Regions from separate parts of the Alteromonas sp. AWQ4_252 genome, predicted to be linked through region 4. Evidence: predicted binding sites of a transcription regulator. Region 4 holds the regulator's gene; each other region holds the start of a gene.
What was found. The regulator sigma-54, encoded in region 4, starts transcription at its own class of promoters, with help from an activator protein. The targets are predictions, from matches to a motif close to GTTGGCACGNNNNTNGNNT.
Positions count from the first base shown of each region.

Region 1: ACXACM_RS17465 (putative urea ABC transporter substrate-binding protein) is a predicted target of sigma-54. The motif match lies at 1,608-1,626, and genes of this name have one in related genera.
Region 2: ACXACM_RS04840 (BON domain-containing protein) is a predicted target of sigma-54. The motif match lies at 1,545-1,563, and genes of this name have one in related genera.
Region 3: ACXACM_RS07630 (CmpA/NrtA family ABC transporter substrate-binding protein) is a predicted target of sigma-54. The motif match lies at 1,106-1,124, and genes of this name have one in related genera.

Region 1 is NZ_JBSWSV010000001.1:3,984,076-3,987,226, reverse strand. It holds gene ACXACM_RS17475 (MBL fold metallo-hydrolase) at 1-481, shown strand, start outside; gene ACXACM_RS17470 (MBL fold metallo-hydrolase) at 539-1,471, shown strand; guanidine-I (ykkC/yxkD leader) riboswitch at 1,673-1,789, shown strand; gene ACXACM_RS17465 (putative urea ABC transporter substrate-binding protein) at 1,845-2,900, shown strand; gene ACXACM_RS17460 (ABC transporter permease) at 2,949-3,151, shown strand, end outside.
Region 2 is NZ_JBSWSV010000001.1:1,095,522-1,098,672, reverse strand. It holds gene ACXACM_RS04850 (glycosyltransferase 61 family protein) at 1-98, opposite strand, end outside; gene ACXACM_RS04845 (Gfo/Idh/MocA family protein) at 259-1,344, shown strand; gene ACXACM_RS04840 (BON domain-containing protein) at 1,613-1,951, shown strand; gene ACXACM_RS04835 (siderophore-interacting protein) at 2,502-3,151, shown strand, end outside.
Region 3 is NZ_JBSWSV010000001.1:1,700,592-1,703,742, forward strand. It holds gene ACXACM_RS07625 (TonB family protein) at 1-915, shown strand, start outside; gene ACXACM_RS07630 (CmpA/NrtA family ABC transporter substrate-binding protein) at 1,344-2,708, shown strand; gene ACXACM_RS07635 (ABC transporter permease) at 2,800-3,151, shown strand, end outside.
Region 4 is NZ_JBSWSV010000001.1:1,811,411-1,814,561, forward strand. It holds gene rapZ (RNase adapter RapZ) at 1-253, opposite strand, end outside; gene ptsN (PTS IIA-like nitrogen regulatory protein PtsN) at 302-745, opposite strand; gene hpf (ribosome hibernation promoting factor) at 749-1,036, opposite strand; gene ACXACM_RS08120 (RNA polymerase factor sigma-54) at 1,068-2,555, opposite strand; gene lptB (LPS export ABC transporter ATP-binding protein) at 2,645-3,151, opposite strand, start outside.

The DNA of each region.
Region 1 (3,151 bases), 2.2 Mb from region 4:
TACTCACGAGGAAGTAATGGCATTCTGGGGTATCGATAATTACCCTGAGCAAGTTGTGACTTATAATCTCGGCGGCCGGGAGCTCACTGTTACTGGTTCTCCCGGTCACCAGGGCTCTGAGATAGCCATCTATGATGGCTGGACAGATTTACTGTATACAGGAGATATGTTCTATCGGGGCCGTTTATACATAGATGATTGGAATGCTTGGGCGACAAGTATCCGCAAATTACGGGACATCGCTAACGACAACCCTGTGGCTTATTTGGTCAATAACCATATTGAGATGACCCGAGAACCCGGCGTGGATTACCCTATCGGAACAACCTGGCAACCAAATGAACCGCCAATGCAAATGAACATTGAGATGCTAGACGAAGCGGTCAAAGCAAGCTATGAAATCGAAGAACCAGGGATCTATCGATACGACGATTTCCTAATTTATAATGAAGTCCCCTGGGCTTATACAACGGACCTATAGATTATGCTGACCAAGTCCATTTTGATAATAAATATACTATTTCTGTTTTGTAATAGCGTGCAGGCACAGATTTCATTTGAAAGAGACGACCCGGCTCCTGGTAATCTGAGGTTTAGCTGGATTCATGGAAGCCAATCAGCAAAGGCGAATCAGGATCCACGTATCCAAGTCCATCGTTACAACGAACATACGTACATATTACGTCAAAATCCTGCGGTAAATTGGGAAGCCCCCTTTATGTATTTGGTGATCGGTAACGAGCGTGCTGCTTTATTGGATACCGGGGCCACTGAAGAGCCCGAGTATTTTCCGCTACGCCACGTAATTGATAGATTGTTGGAGCGATGGGCCTATGCTCAAGGTACACGCATACCGGAATTAGTTGTCGTACCTTTGGGCTCTCAACAATCGCAGGTTGCAGCGATCAATCAGTTTACCAATAGACCGAACACCTTGATTATTCCGCCGGATGAAGAGTCCAGACGCAAAGTTCTGGGTAGCAATTGGCTGCATGGGGGAAAACTCGATTTGGGAGGGCGAGTCTTAGACGCATTTCCGACGCCAGGCTTGGATACTGAGGCGATGAGCCTTTACGACCCTTGGTCAGATCTGCTATTTACCGGAAACACTTTTTATCCAGGAAGGCTTGTGATTCGGGACTTTAAAGCTTATCGAAGTTCTTTAAAAAAATTGCGGGAACTAGTTAGCTCTTCGCCAGTGAGCATGATACTCGGAGGGCGTATTGAGATGACGAAACGACCAGGCTTAGATTACAGGCTTCGAAGTAATTACCGGCCCGAAGAAAGAAGACTGGAGCTTTATCCTGAACACCTTGACTCGGCATATCTCGCGGTAAAGCTGATTAACGGCTCTAAAGATATTCGTATTCTCAATGACTTTATCATTATGAATGGCGTTGGCCGAGGTGCTCGTGACTATGGTTATCCCGTGTTTATACCCGAGCGATTTCGTAGTAGAAACTCCAGGTAGTTATTATGCTTGAAATGAGTGCGTCTTGCGTCTTTTTGGTGCGAATTTAGTCAGCCTGGGTTTCCTTGTTATTATTCTAAATTGGATGAATAGATTTTAAGGTTTTGATTTTGTTTGTTTTTAATCAATAATTTAATTTGGCAGTCTTTTTGCTACCTTCACTGTAGATCGTACCCTTAGTTGTCGCGGTCCTACAACATTTAAATAGTAATCTAGGGTTCCGGCGGTAAATTAAATACCGCGTCTGGACCGAGAGTTTACGACCTCAGTTAATGATTTTATTAACAGGTTACACGGCGGGATAAAAGCCCGGGAGACTTGATTGGCGCAGCCATGGGTACTCTATGTGTAAACTAACGTTAATGAGGTTATTATGATAAAAATGTTCCCGCTACTAGTTCTTCTATGCAGCATGTTAGTTACAACACATGTGAGCGCTCAGGAAAAATCCAGTTTCAAAATCTGTTGGTCTATTTATGTTGGATGGATGCCTTGGGCTTATGGCGCTGAAAAAGGCATCGTCAAAAAGTGGGCTGATAAGTACGACATCGAAATCGAAGTCGTGCAAATCAATGATTATATCGAGTCAATCAACCAGTATACAGCGGGTTCGTTTGATGCCTGTACAATGACAAATATGGACGCGCTCACCATTCCATCAGCTGGCGGCATCGACACCACTGCGTTAATTGTGGGCGATTTTTCAAACGGTAACGACGGCATTATTGTGAAAGGCGATGGGGGATTGGCGTCACTAAAAGGCCAGAATGTTAACTTAGTTGAATTAAGTGTGTCTCATTACTTACTTGCTCGCGCTCTTGAAACTGTTGGCTTGCAAGAGTCAGATCTCAAAGTAGTAAACACGTCGGATGCAGATATGGTTGCCGCTTACTCTTCTGGTGAAATTTCTTCACTGGTTACGTGGAACCCCATGCTTAACGAGATTGCCTCTATGCCCGGGGCAAACAAGGTATTTAATTCAGCACAAATACCAGGTGAAATCATTGATACCCTTATGGTTAACACCGATGTTTTAGCTGCCAACCCTAATTTCGGTAAAGCTCTGGTTGGTGCATGGTATGAAATCATGGCACATATGCAGCCTGATAGTGCGATGTCTGAAGCTGCTCGCACTTACATGGGCGTTGCTTCAGGCACAGACCTTGAAGGTTACAATGCACAACTTGCGTTCACTGAAATGTTCTACGCCCCAGCTCAGGCTCTGGATTTATTACACAGTGACGAACTGCTTAGCACGATGAAATCCGTTGCAGAATTCTCGTTTGATCACGGTTTATTAGGAGAAGGTGCGCCAGATGCGGGCTTCATTGGCATAGAAACGCCAACCGGTGTTTTTGGCAACAAAGGTAATATTAAACTTCGTTTTGACCCGACCTATATCCAAATGGCCGCTGAAGGCAAGCTATAACCAAAGATTGTCTGCCAGACGGTTACAAAAGGCTAAGGGAAAGAGCGAATGAAACGTTTAACTATATACAAACCAAAATCTTCGACCCATATATTCCTGGGTATGTTGCCGTTTGTACTATTGCTACTGGTTTACATGGGGGGGTCTAGTGCACGTCTGGCTGAGAACCCGAATGATAAGTTGCTTCCAAGCTTTTCTACTATGGGCGACGCAATTCACCGGGTTGCTATGGAGCCCAGTAAGCGCACTGG
Region 2 (3,151 bases), 720 kb from region 4:
CTGTGAAGATGGAGAAAATGCTGTATTGCCGAACTCCCGGTTTTTGGCGGGCCAATGTGAAAAATAATGCGTTTATTCAATACCACTGCTCTATCCATTCTGAACCGCAGTATGTTACCACATCAACCTGACGGGTCGACTACTTCCCTGCTAAGACGACTGTTTTCATAAAGCTAGTTTTTTCAGCCTGAGGCTCTTGATAACGAAATGAAACCCAATTAGTCTGTTTTTTAAACTCCAAGGAAAGAAGGGTAACGGATGAACACACTAAAACGCAGAGACTTCATAAAACTAAGCAGTACGGGAATATTATTAACAAACTCGCCGTCTTTACTCGCCTCCCCCCCTAAAAGAAAAGTAGGCGTAGCCCTCCTTGGCCTGGGTAATTACAGCACAAAGTTACTGGCACCAGCACTACAACACACCCGTCATTGTGAACTGCGCGGTATTATTACCGGGAGTCCGGAAAAAATCCCCCACTGGCAGAAAAACTTTGGCATTAAAGACGGGAATGTCTACACATACGATACTATGGATGCCGTTGCTAATAACGACGATATAGACGTTATTTATGTCGTGACACCCACTGGTACCCACAAAACATTTTCGGTACAAGCCGCCAATACAGGTAAACATGTGTGGTGTGAAAAACCCATGGCTATGGATGAAGCAGAATGCCAGGCCATCATCGATGCATGTGAAAAAAACCGGGTGAAATTGTCAGTGGGCTATCGTATGCAACATGAGCCAAACACCCGCGCATTTGCCGACTACCATCTGCGTATGCCTTTTGGCGCTTTTGATACTATCGAGAGTTTTGCAGGCTATGCGGGCAGAGGCCGTGATGCCAGTAATTGGCGAATGCAAAAACACATGGGTGGCGGCGCTTTGTATGATATGGGTGTATATGCTGTAAACGGAGCCCGTTTTATCACCGGTAAATCGCCCGTTGCTGTTACCGGTCAATTTGAAAAAACTCACCCTGATGTATTTAAAGAAGTGGACGAAACCACTCTGTTTACTATGGATTTTGGAAGTGGGCTTATCGCAGATTGTGGCACAAGTGTCGTTAGAGGCTTCAATCATCTCAAAGTCAACTGTGACAATGGTTGGTATCAACTGAAACCTATGCAGAGTTATTCCGGCGTTACCGGCACAACCAGTGATGGTCTGACACTACCGCCTATTTCCGGTATGCAACAGACACTGCAGATGGATAACGACGCCCTTGCCATTTTAGGTACCGGCCCGTCTTTGGTTTCTGGTGAAGAGGGCCTTGCGGATATACGTATCATCAACGCCATTTTTAAAGCGGCTGAAACAGGGACCCAGGTCTCTTTATAACCCACCCACTCAAATTGCTGGTCATTTCAAAAAGGGGCCAGCACTCTTTTTAATGTGTATGAAAAAAAAGACAACGCCTGAGTAAATTCTACCCACCGGTTGTACTTTCTCTTCCAAAGCAAAGTTTCACACCCTCAACAAAATCAAAAAATCCTTCACATTATCAACAATTTAAACTAAATACTCGCACATTCTTCAAACTTGGTACACATATCGCTTTACTTACATCAAGTTTTTAACGCGAACGCACACTAACAGGAGACATAGAATGAAGGTTGGTAAAGCAATTATCAGCGTACTATGTTCGGCAATGTTACTGCAGCCTGTATATGCTCAATTATCAGACGCTGATGCATCTATTGATAGAAAAGCGGAAGCTGCTCTGTTATTTAGCGGAAAGCTGGATACTCGTAGCATCCATGCTCATGTTTCAAACGGGCACGTGCAGTTAGATGGTCTGGTTGATTCTTACTCTGACCGCTTGCTCGCAGAGGATATTGTTGCTCGGTTAGATGGTGTGCGCTCCATTAACAATCAGCTTTCTGTCAGAAATAATTTTGACGACAAATTTCCATTATTGTCGGTGCAGTCTACACTTAGATTCTGACAGTACACATTTTGACCAACCGAGTGATTTGTGGAGAGCACTCAACAGGTCAAGAACGAACACTGATGACGTCTGTGACGTTGATGTGAACTGTCGATTTGGCAGTTAATCTCCCCTCCAGGCCACCTTGGCCTACTTTATACCTCTGATTTTCTCCCGCCTTATGGCGGGAGCTTTTTTTCAGCTGCATTTAATTGAGTGTCGACCCTTCACGACATTCTTATAACGTTCAAAGCAATGTCCAGGCAGAGAACGAGTTCGTTAAGTTGGTTACAAAAGGTATGAATTAAGAAACCCTGATATAAAGCTGGATGTCGAATATCTTAATAAACCTGTCTAATATTCAAACTACGGAGTCTTTGAGTGATGTCTTTGCCTCTGTTTCCATGTGTATTCCTAAATGTCTTTACCGGAGCCTGGTGCTCCGGTTTTTTTTATTCGTTTTTCACGGTTCAATACTCCTCTGTTATCCTATTTACTTCACTTTAATTGATAATTATTCTCATTTATAATTTGCCATAGTCATTTATCAAGAGGAAATAATTCCCATATGGAACAGAAGTCGCGAAAGAAACCCGCTTGCTTTACCGTTGTTAGCAATGAAGAAGTAACACCTAACATGCGCAGAGTTACGCTTACTGGCGAAGCATTGTCCCATTACCCGGAGATTGACAGTTCCGCTTATGTGAAACTGTTTTTTGATTTTGCGGGTAACCCGCTTTCGGCTCCTCCCGAGTCAATGGAGGAGGCACAACTTCGAACCTACACGATTCGTAAACTAGACCGTCAGAGGCAAACCATTGCTTTAGATATGGCACTACATGGCGAAGGACAAGAAAGTGGACCTGCATCACACTGGGCGAGACAAGCACTAAAAGGGGAAAAAATTATTGCTGGAGGCCCTGGCAGCTCCAAAGGATTAGCTGAACAATATGACTGGGTATTATTTGTCGGGGACATGACATCCCTGCCCGCTATATCTGTCTATTTAGAAAAACTCCCTGCCGATACTCAGGGCTATGCCGTTATTCAAATCACCAGTGATGAAGATCGTCAAATACTTGTGAAACCAGAAGGGGTTAAAATACAATGGGTTATTGACGGTACCCAAACCCTTGCCGACGCTGTAAATGAACTAAGCTGGCTAGCCGACACGCCTGCAATTTGGGCCGCCTGTGAATTTTCGTCTATGCGAGCATT
Region 3 (3,151 bases), 110 kb from region 4:
TCTGGTGGCGTTAGTCTGCTTATTGCCTATTTTCTCTATCAACACTGGATGTTTAAGCGGGCGTTAACACAAAGTATGGCCGTGGCAGAAAATACCTACCTAACTCATGAGGTAGATTCACCCATGTTATATGGCGTAATTCGGCCCAGAGTGCTTTTGCCCAAGCATTTTCACACGTCTTTCGATGCGCAGCAGCAGTCGCTTATATTACAGCACGAACATACCCACATACAGCATCGCGATCACTTGTGGAATGGTGTGGCACTTATCGTAGTAACCTGCTTTTGGTTTAACCCTTTAGTGTGGTTTGGATTACGTGCTTTTCGGTTGTCACAGGAAAGAGCGTGTGATGAATCCGTGTTGCATCGCGCAACAGTGAAAGAGAAATTGGCGTACGCAAAAGCACTGGTGTTATGTGCAGAGCGCGCGTCGTTCAGGGGCAATCCCTACCCATCCTTTGGAGGAAAAACTATTATGATAAAACGATTAAACGGGCTGCAAAGCTTTCGAATCACCACCAGGCCAATGATTGGCGCTGCTATTACAGCCGCAGCACTGCTCATTGGTAATACTGCATTAGCTAAATTACCTGTAGATAGTATGCCCAAAGCTGAGGTGAATAAAGCGCATCCGGTGCAACGAGTTGACCCAGTTTATCCTGATGCCGCCGTTGCTCATGGCGTAGAAGGCGCGGTTGTGCTGCGATTTGATATTACTGAACAGGGAAATACTGCAAACATAGAGGTGGTGTCATCGGAGCCATTGGCAGTGTTTGACGACAGTGCGAAGCAAGCGTTGGCACAGTGGAAGTACAAACCCCGTGTCCAGGGCGGGAAAGCGCAGCGGCAAACCGGTTTGCTTGTTCAACTTGATTATCGGATGGGGCCGGAAACAGAACCTGCTAAAACCAAATAATTCAATACGTATTTCAATGCTAATAAGTGTAAAGCAAGCTGCGCGAACGTGCCGCTTGCTTTGTGCTTAATAAAAGGGCATGCATCATGACAGCGCATTCAGTGCAATGGTTTTGCACAATCATGAATCAATTATCGATAATGATGAATAGTGATTTATTTTAAGTTTATGATTTATATGTGTTTTAAATGTTGGCATTGTTGATGCTTTGTATTAGTCGCACAGTTTTGCATTTCATCGCAACATAATAATAATCCGCTCAAAAGTGACAGGGTTGTGGTGATTTAAAAATAAATTCGCACACCGAGAAGGTGCTAGGCAACGAAGCCCACCAGGTTAATGGTCAAACATTAACCTGGTGGGTTTTTTTTTGGCAACGAGGAATACACATGATTGCGTCAACACCCTTAACAGGTTTAAAGAAAAAAATGAAAGCCATTGCTTGCGGGCTAACTCTGGCTTTTACCACAGTGGGGCTAAGCGCACAAAGTGTGGCAGCAGAAGACATTGGCTGGCCGGAAAAAGAAGAACTCAAGTTTGGGTTTATCAAGCTCACTGATATGGCGCCTTTGGCGATTGCATACGAGAAAGGCTTTTTTGAAGATGAAGGCTTGTATGTCACCTTAGAAGCGCAGGCAAACTGGAAGGTACTGCTTGATCGCGTCATCGACGGGCAGTTAGACGGTGCGCACATGCTGGCGGGTCAACCCTTAGGCGCTACTATCGGGTTTGGTACCGAAGCGCATATTGTTACCGCATTTAGTATGGATTTAAACGGTAACGGCATTACGGTTTCAAACACGATATGGGAAGAGATGAAGAAACATATTCCCATGGAAAACGGACAACCGGTTCACCCTATTAAAGCTAACTATCTTAAACCAGTAGTAGATAGCTATCGGGCCCAGGGCAAACCTTTCAAAATGGGTATGGTATTTCCTGTATCTACGCACAACTATGAATTGCGGTACTGGTTGGCTGCTGGTGGAATCCATCCCGGATACTACGCACCTCACAAAGATGATAATTCAGGCTTAATTGATGCTCAGGCGCAGTTGTCAGTGACACCCCCGCCACAAATGCCAGCCACCATGGAAGCCGGCACTATCTATGGCTACTGCGTTGGCGAGCCATGGAATCAGCAAGCTGTATTCAAGGGTATTGGTGTTCCCGTTATTACCGATTATGAAATTTGGAAAAACAATCCGGAGAAAGTATTCGGTGTGAGCAATGAATGGGCTGAGAAGTATCCGAACACTCATATTCGCGTTGTTAAAGCGATGATCCGCGCAGCCATGTGGCTGGATGAAAACAACAATGCTAACCGTCCTGAAGCTGTGAAAATATTAGCGAAGAGTACTTACGTTGGTGCCGATGAAGCTGTTCTGGCGAACTCCATGACTGGTACATTTGAATATGAGAAAGGTGACAAGCGAGACGTTCCTGATTTCAACGTATTCTTCCGCTACAACGCCACTTATCCGTACTACAGCGACGCTATTTGGTATCTGACACAAATGCGTCGTTGGGGCCAAATTTCAGAGCATAAGCCTGACAGCTGGTACATGGATATGGCGAAGAAAGTCTATCGTCCTGACATCTACGCAGTTGCCGCCAAAGCGCTTATTGAAGAAGGTAAAGCAAATGCCGCTGACTTTCCTGATTTTGACTCTGAATCAGGCTTTAAACCCCCGCAAACAGAATTCATTGACGGTGTTACCTATGACGGTACTAAACCTAATGTCTATCTGGAAAGCTTCAGCATAGGTCTGAAGGGCGACAAAGTCCTTTAACAGTAAGAATCAGGAGAAGAACATGAGCAAGTCGGCGTCGCTGGTAACCTCTATCGGACATCTTAAAGAGGGTAACCCTTTGAAAACACTAATGAGCAATACTCAAGCGTTATTGCTTCCCGTTATTGGATTGCTGCTCTTTTTGGCTGTCTGGAACGGTGTAGCAAAAAACATTGATACATCATTGGGACAATTCCCTGGGCCCGCTCAGGTGTGGACGCAAACACTGACCCTAATCGACGAGCATAATGCTCAGCGAGAACAGGCTGAAGCGTTCTACGTTCGCCAGGAAGAGCGCAATGCGAAACGGGTAGCTCAGGATCCGAGTTATCAGCCTAAAATCAGGCCGTTTACCGGTGCGCCGACTTTCTTCGACCAAATTTGGACTAGTTTGTATACGGTTATGGTGGGGTTTCTTATTGCCTCATTGATTGCCGTACCTG
Region 4 (3,151 bases):
TATAAACGATAGTCACTTCCCAGGAGGCGGGTAGATAGTCAAGGATTTCTACTAAATCGCTGGGATCTTTTGGTAAGTTACGCACATCTATGCTGACGGCAACCTGGTCGTATTCGTCGGCTACCGTGTGGGTAAGTGCGGGTAATAAATTGACAGGAATATTGTCGACACAATAATAGCCCAAGTCTTCCAGTGCGCGCAGAGCCACCGATTTTCCTGAGCCCGAGCGGCCGCTGATGATAATAAGTTTCACGGGCGTTTCTCCTAAACGAACGTGTAGAACAGTTCCTTTAACAATAAGTTACTGTAAAGCGCGGATAATATCATCACTTGTTTCCGCTTTTCTGATAGTTTTTATCGTTTCTTTATCACTGAGCTTACCTGCTACCGTGGCAAGGGTTTGCAGATGCCCCTCTGTTTGATCCTGAGGAACCAAGAGCGTAAAGAAAATATCCACAGGCTTACTGTCGATGGCGTCAAAATCGATAGCTGGCTTACTGGTAACAACAATGGCAATTACGTGGTCAAGCCCCTCGAGCCGGCCATGAGGTAACGCGATGCCGTTCCCAATCCCTGTGCTACCCATGCGTTCTCGTGACATGAGGCTACTAAGCACCACTGCTTCGTCTATTTCCGGGTTATTTTTAGCGGCAATGCCACTGATTATTTCCAGAATGCGCTTTTTGCTATTGCACTGGACCGCACACTCGGTGCGATCCAGGCTTACTATGGCTTGTATATCCATGGTTTAGTGCTTTTTCAGCTTTTCCTTATGTTTGAGTACTTGCCTGTCTAACTTATCAACCATGCTGTCAATTGCAGCGTACATGTCTTGATTCTGCGAGGATGCGAACACCTCCGCGCCACTCAAATGAACAGTTGCCTCCGCTTTCTGATTAAGTTTCTCAACATTCAGTATGACGTGTACATTCGATATGTGATCGAAGTGTCTTTCCAGTTTACTGAACTTAGTATCGACATAATTACGCAAAGAATCAGTGATCTCAACATGATGACCGGTAAGGTTGATTTGCATATTTCGTCTTCCTTATTGTGAGCAGCCTTAGTTAAATTAGGCTTTTGCGTTGGTTAGACGGTGGAATCGATAGTGATTCCCGGTACTTTGCTATTGTTCGCCGTGCCACCATAATACCTTGGTCGGCCAACAATGAAGCAATCTTGCTGTCGCTTAGTGGTTTGCTCGGCTTTTCGGCCGCAACCAGCTTCTTAATCAGCGCTCTAATCGCCGTAGATGAGCACTCGCCACCTGATTCAGTGGCAACGTGACTGGAGAAGAAATACTTCAACTCAAAAATGCCTCGGGGCGTGTGCATATACTTTTGTGTAGTCACCCGCGAAATGGTTGATTCGTGCATATCTACCATTTCCGCCACGTCGTTTAATACCATGGGCTTCATCATTTCCGGACCGTGTTCAAAAAAGCCCATTTGCTGTTGAACAATGCAATTTGCTACCTTCAACAAGGTATCATTCCGGCTTTCGAGACTCTTGATGAACCACTTGGCTTCTTGCATGTGAGAGCGAATAAATTGGCTGTCACTGCTGTTTTTGGCCCGTCGACTCATGGCCGCATATTGCTGATTAACACTGAGTTTCGGCAGGCTGTCAGGGTTGAGTTCAACTACCCAGCGACCATTTTTCTTCGCCACTGACACATCGGGAATAACGTACTCAGGTTCTTTGGTAATTAGCGCACTACCAGGACGAGGATTCAACGTCTGTAACAAGCGCATGGCTTCCCGAAGCTGATCTTCTTTGAGGCGGGTTTTACGCATTAACGTACGGTAATCTTTACTGCCGAGTAAATCTGCATAGTCTTTTAAAATCAACTTTGCTTCTTCTAACCACGGCGTTTCAGGCGCAAACTGATTTAACTGCACCAATAAACATTCCTGAGGCGTTCTGGAACCTGAACCAATGGGATCGAACATCTGAATGCGTTTCAAGACACATTCCACTTCATCCTCTTCCACCGGTTCTTCCATATCCTCACTGTTGACACTTTGTAGAATGTCGTCGACGGTAACAGTGAGGTAGCCGGACTCGTCGATGGAGTCGATAATGGCTAAGGCAATTGCGCGGTCGGTGTCTGAGAAAGGGGTTAACCGCATTTGCCACAATAAATGGTCTTGAATGTTCTCAGTGGTTTCGCCCTGAAATACTTGTTCGTCGTCACCGCCGGAAGAAGGCCCTGGGGCAGGGGCTGATGAGGCCGAAATGTATTCATCCCAGGTGCTGTCAATGGGAAGCTCATCGGGTAAGTCGTTTTTTTCAAGCGCTTCGCCGGTGTCCATATTATCTGATGCAGACGCGCTCACAGCTTCCTGTGCGCTGTCGTCGTTATCGATATTATTTTTCTCAACTACCTCGTTATCTGCGCCTTCATCTACTTCCAGCAACGGATTTGAATCCAGTGCTTCCTGAATTTCCGCCTGCAAATCGAGCGTAGACAGTTGCAGCAATTTAATTGCCTGCTGTAACTGCGGCGTCATGGTTAGTTGTTGACTAAATTTTAGCTGTAAAGATGGTTTCATCTACGTCTTATTATAACTCTTAAAAAGGATACCCGACAGAATGCCTGCCGTGCCTGCGATAATTCGCATTGCTATCAGGGCTATCTTAACTATAGCCTGAATTGCTCGCCTAGGTATACATCTCTCACTTTTTGGTTACTCAATACTTCTTCGGCAGTGCCTTGAGCAATGAGTTCCCCGTGGCTGACAATATACGCTTCTTCACATACATCCAGAGTTTCACGCACATTGTGATCAGTGATAAGAATGCCAATACCTCTGTCACGTAAATGCTGAATGATCTTCTTTATATCATTAACCGAAATAGGGTCAACACCAGCGAAGGGTTCATCGAGTAAAATAAATTGCGGATTGGCTGCAAGCGCCCTGGCAATTTCAACCCTGCGTCGCTCTCCCCCGGATAAACTCATTCCTGTACTATTGCGTATATGGTTAATATTAAATTCATCAAGTAGCGCATCTGCTTCAGCTTCCCGTTGATGTGTTTTTAAATCTTTACGGGTTTGCAAGATGGCCATGATGTTTTCATGAACAGTAAGCTTGCGAAAAATCGACGCTTCCTGGGGCAGATAACCAATCCCCTTTCGTGCCCGTTC